2 regions of the Paenibacillus sp. FSL R7-0179 genome follow, and region 2 is predicted to be linked to the other one. Evidence: a T-box and tRNA genes for the amino acid it is inferred to sense, from the RefSeq annotation. Region 2 holds a T-box; the other holds one or more tRNA genes.
The links. The T-box of region 2 lies ahead of pheS (phenylalanine--tRNA ligase subunit alpha). A T-box ahead of a tRNA ligase gene usually reads a tRNA of that ligase, here a tRNA-Phe.
Positions count from the first base shown of each region.

Region 1: it encodes a tRNA-Phe, which carries the amino acid that the T-box ahead of pheS (phenylalanine--tRNA ligase subunit alpha) is inferred to sense. The anticodon was not compared.

Region 1 covers NZ_JBBOCC010000001.1:870,595-873,047, reverse strand. The annotation lists rRNA gene MKX63_RS03690 (23S ribosomal RNA) at 1-453, shown strand, start outside; tRNA gene MKX63_RS03685 (tRNA-Ser) at 535-626, shown strand; tRNA gene MKX63_RS03680 (tRNA-Met) at 651-727, shown strand; tRNA gene MKX63_RS03675 (tRNA-Val) at 737-812, shown strand; tRNA gene MKX63_RS03670 (tRNA-Thr) at 848-923, shown strand; tRNA gene MKX63_RS03665 (tRNA-Asp) at 941-1,018, shown strand; tRNA gene MKX63_RS03660 (tRNA-Phe) at 1,045-1,120, shown strand; tRNA gene MKX63_RS03655 (tRNA-Tyr) at 1,126-1,208, shown strand; tRNA gene MKX63_RS03650 (tRNA-Lys) at 1,220-1,292, shown strand; gene MKX63_RS03645 (PucR family transcriptional regulator) at 1,458-2,453, shown strand, end outside.
Region 2 covers NZ_JBBOCC010000002.1:1,029,089-1,031,541, reverse strand. The annotation lists gene pheS (phenylalanine--tRNA ligase subunit alpha) at 96-1,130, opposite strand; T-box leader at 1,190-1,478, opposite strand; gene MKX63_RS21050 (hypothetical protein) at 1,664-2,453, shown strand, end outside.

The sequences.
Region 1 (2,453 bases), on a different contig from region 2:
ACCCTGGGGATAACAGGCTTATCTCCCCCAAGAGTCCACATCGACGGGGAGGTTTGGCACCTCGATGTCGGCTCATCGCATCCTGGGGCTGAAGTAGGTCCCAAGGGTTGGGCTGTTCGCCCATTAAAGCGGTACGCGAGCTGGGTTCAGAACGTCGTGAGACAGTTCGGTCCCTATCTGTCGTGGGCGCAGGAAATTTGAGAGGAGCTGTCCTTAGTACGAGAGGACCGGGATGGACGTACCGCTGGTGCATCAGTTGTTCCGCCAGGAGCATGGCTGAGTAGCTACGTACGGACGGGATAAGCGCTGAAAGCATCTAAGCGTGAAGCCCCCCTCAAGATGAGATTTCCCAACATGTAAGACCCCTTGAAGACGACGAGGTAGATAGGTTGGAGGTGGAAGTGCAGCAATGCATGGAGCTGACCAATACTAATCGGTCGAGGGCTTATCCAAATTTCGATCACGCAGATTCGTTTCGGATTCAGTTTTCAGGAATCAATTTCCTGTGCGGATTTACATGGCTACCATTAATTTGGAGAGATACCCAAGTGGCTATAAGGGGACCCTCTGCTAAGGGGTTAGACTGCGTAAGCGGTGCGAGGGTTCGAATCCCTCTCTCTCCGCCATTATAAATCCAATACTTGTAGTGTGGCGGCGTAGCTCAGCTGGCTAGAGCGTACGGTTCATACCCGTGAGGTCGGGGGTTCGATCCCCTCTGCCGCTACCATACATACCCGGAGGCTTAGCTCAGCTGGGAGAGCATCTGCCTTACAAGCAGAGGGTCGGGGGTTCGAACCCCTCAGCCTCCACCATTTTTATTTTTGGAAGTTCAAATACCTTACACCGTGCCGGTGTAGCTCAACTGGTAGAGCAACTGACTTGTAATCAGTAGGTTGGGGGTTCAAGTCCTCTCGCCGGCACCATTTTTACAACTAATTGTGGAACCGTGGTGTAGTTGGCCTAACATGCCTGCCTGTCACGCAGGAGATCGCGGGTTCGAATCCCGTCGGTTCCGCCATTTTTTTGTTTTTAGGCTTTTTTCATGGCTCGGTAGCTCAGTCGGTAGAGCAAAGGACTGAAAATCCTTGTGTCGGGGGTTCGATTCCCTCCCGCGCCACCATACATGGAGGCTTAGCGAAGTGGCCAAACGCATCAGACTGTAAATCTGCTCACGTACGTGTTCGGTGGTTCGAATCCATCAGCCTCCATCCCTTTTTAGGAGCCATTAGCTCAGTTGGTAGAGCACCTGACTTTTAATCAGGGTGTCGAAGGTTCGAGTCCTTCATGGCTCATCTTAAGCCAAACGGTCATCACTTTAGAGTGGTGGCCTTTTTTGTATTTTGATACATGATTCAAGCATGCTCATAAGCGCAAATTCCGCATTTTACAGCAAAATATGATAAAATAAGCGAAAAAAGCAAAAGTGGTGGAGAATGGTGATGATGGATAGTGAGGGTTTGCGTCAAAAATTGGAGCAACTCACCGGAAAGAGGACCGGAATCAAGCAGCTGGGGAGGCAGCATTCCGCTTCACTTTTTGGCATAGGTACGGATAAGGATCAGGAACTTCCGGTCATTCATGAGGGTTATCTATGGCTTCCCTTGTATGAGAATGATGGCCGTGTTACAGCAGTGTGGGTGGAGACAGAGGGGCTGTCGCCGCTGGAGCTGGAGCTGGTGAATTATGCCGGGCGCAATTTTGCGGTAGCACTGAAGGCAACCGGATTCAAGGAAGAAGGAGAGATGGAGGCGCGGCAGCTTAGCAGCTGGCTGAATGCCCAACTGGAGCAGGAGAAGGACGATGCGGAGATCCCGGATGAAATTTCACTGAAGGGCCGGCTGTTCGGGGATATGATTCCCTTCATGCTGGTAAGTGAGAGTGTTCATAATCCGCAAATGACGTATCGCTCCTTAATGAAGCTGCTGCGCAGTTATTTCGAGCATGATGTATTGCTGGTTCCTCTTCAGGATAAGGAATGGTTAATTTTAGCCCGTAAGGAACTCCTCACAGGCGGAGATGATAAAGAGGATGAGGAAGAGAGTGCTGAGGATTTGCTGTCACAGACTTCTATGGGATTGCATGAACTGATAGCCAGCGAGTGGGTTGGCGTCTTTCATCTCGCGGTCTCTCCGGCCATTATCCCGGTTAAAGGTCTGACTGGAGCAGTAGCCTTGCTGCGGGAGACCATCATTCTTGGACGAATTTTCCAGGTAGGGGATTATATTCATCTGCCGTGGGAGCTGCATATGGAGCGGCTCGTTAACAGTATTCCGGATGAACGGCGGAGACAGCTGCTGGGCCAGATCGGTGATTACACAACTGTACTGGCGGATAAGGAAATGCTGCTGACGCTGGAGACTTTTTTTGAAATGGACTGCAATGTTAGTGAAACCGCCAAAAAGCTCTACATTCACCGTAACACGCTGCTCTACAGGCTGGACAAGATCAAACAG
Region 2 (2,453 bases):
GGTCCTTCAATCGCAGTCATTTAAGTAGCACTGCCGTCATCCCTCCGGCTTAACAATATCCGTCCAACACGCCCCAGCGCACACCCGCCAAATCCTTAAATACCCTTGAACTGCTTCACAAAGCCCATATCATTCGTGTAGAAATAACGGATGTCATCGATGCCGTACTTCAGCATCGCAATCCGCTCAGCGCCCATGCCGAACGCGAAGCCGCTGTAGACCTCAGGGTCGTAGCCGCCCATCCGCAGCACATTCGGGTGTACCATACCCGCGCCGAGAATCTCCAGCCAGCCGCTCTGCTTGCAGAGCCGGCAGCCTTCGCCGCCGCATTTGAAGCAGCTTACATCCACCTCAACGCTAGGCTCTGTGAACGGGAAGAAGCTTGGGCGCAGCCGGATGCCCGCGCTAGGACCGAACATCTCCTTCATGAACTGCTGCAGGGTCCCCTTCAGGTCGCTCATGCGGATATTGCGTCCGATCACCAGACCTTCGATCTGATGGAACTGGAAGGAGTGGGTCGCATCGTCGTCGTCACGGCGGAACACCTTGCCCGGACAGATGACCTTGACCGGAGTCTCCCCGTTCATCGCCTGCATGGTACGGATCTGGACCGGCGAGGTCTGTGTGCGCATCAGAATGTCTTCCGTAATATAGAAGGAGTCCTGCATATCGCGGGCCGGATGGTTCTTCGGAAGATTAAGCGCCTCGAAGTTGTAATAATCGGTCTCCACTTCCGGTCCTTCCGCCACCTTGTAGCCCATGCCGATGAAAATATCCTCGATCTCCTGAATCACCCGGCTAAGCGGATGAATCCCGCCCTGCGGCATGCCGCGGCCCGGCAGGGTTACATCGACCTTCTCTGCATTGAGGCGGTTCTGAGTCTCCTGGTGCTGGAACAGCTCCTGCTTGGCGCCGATCACCTCTTCAATGGCGCTGCGCACCAGATTCGCCACCTGGCCGATCACCGGACGCTCTTCCGCGCTTAGTCCGCCCATACCGCGCAGAACCTCTGTCAGCTCGCCTTTTTTGCCAAGGTATTTGACGCGCAGGTCATTCAGAATCTGCGGATCGTTTACCGCCTGCAGCTTCGTCAGTGCCTCGGCCTTCAGTGCTTCCAATTTGTCTTTCATGGCTTGTACTGCCCCCTCAAATCTCGTATTGTTCAACAAAAAAAGGCCTTTCCTCCCGGTAAAGGGACGAAAAGACCGTGGTACCACCCTTGTTAGACGGCCGTACGCTTCCCTTAAGAGCAATATTCCCTCTTTCGGAGCGGCAAAGACCTGTCTCACTTTATACAGAAATAACGGTCTGCGGCCGGTCCCCCCTACTAGCGCTCTCCAAGGAAGCCTTGAAGCACATTCAGGGAACTGCTCCGGAGTGAACTTCGGCAGCTCTGCTCTCTTAGAAACGCTCTCAATCTGCGGCGCTTCCTCCCTGTAAGCCAGGCACTGCGTACTCTTCTCCATCATTGCATGTATGCGGATTATATGCCCATCTATTATATGCAAAAACAGCCCGTTTGACAAGCCGCGCAAATTCCGCTTATTTTTTATCTTCTTTTAAGCTTCCTTTAAGCTTCAGCGCGGTTTGACGGCTTTTTTTCAGCGGGCATTCAGTCAAGGTTGATATTTTGCCTTATGAGATCATTCAAGGAGGAAATTACATGCTTACACGAAAAAAAGCATTTGTTCTGCTGCTGCTCAGCACATTTGCCGCAAGTCAAACCGCAGGAAGCCCGGGAACTACGGCCTATGCTGCTTCATCCGGTTCAACGGCTGCCTCAGCAGCAAGTACGGTCACAGAAGTCTCCACACTTAACAGTCTAAGTGTGCTCAAGCTCGGTACCACGCTTCAGGTGAAGCTGAGCCATGTAGGAATTCAGAGCCAAACCGGCGGTAATATTCTCACCTACACACTTACCTACACCAATACTGCCGGCAGCAGCGTCAATCTGGCGGACTATTTCTCCAAAATTGTAACTGCAGGCGGCAGCGTCATCAAGGGAATACCGGTCAGCGCAGACAGTACAGTCAAGAAAATCCCCGCAAAGCAAAGCACCAGCCTTACATACTATGCGAATATTGGAACTGCCGCCTCCGTCAAAGGACTTAAAATCAACATATACGGCTGGAATTTCAGCGCCGCTAATTATGAACAGCGTATAGGCACGTTCACGGTCCCAGCCAATTATTCTCTGTCCTCGCTTACAGGGGAGACACGGAAGGTGGAACTTGGCGGCATTCCAGCCGCCACCAAAGCCGAGTCCGTGCAAATCTACAAATATAACGGCAAAGTCTATGCCAAGGCTGGGCTTAGCCTAACCAATCTGGGTACCAAAGTGCTTACAGACCCGGGCTATACCTTGTACCTGAAATCCTCAGGCGGCTCTGTCTTTACACTTACACTGGATGACAGCAGCTCCCAATTCAAGCTTCAGCCTCAGGAGAAGAAGA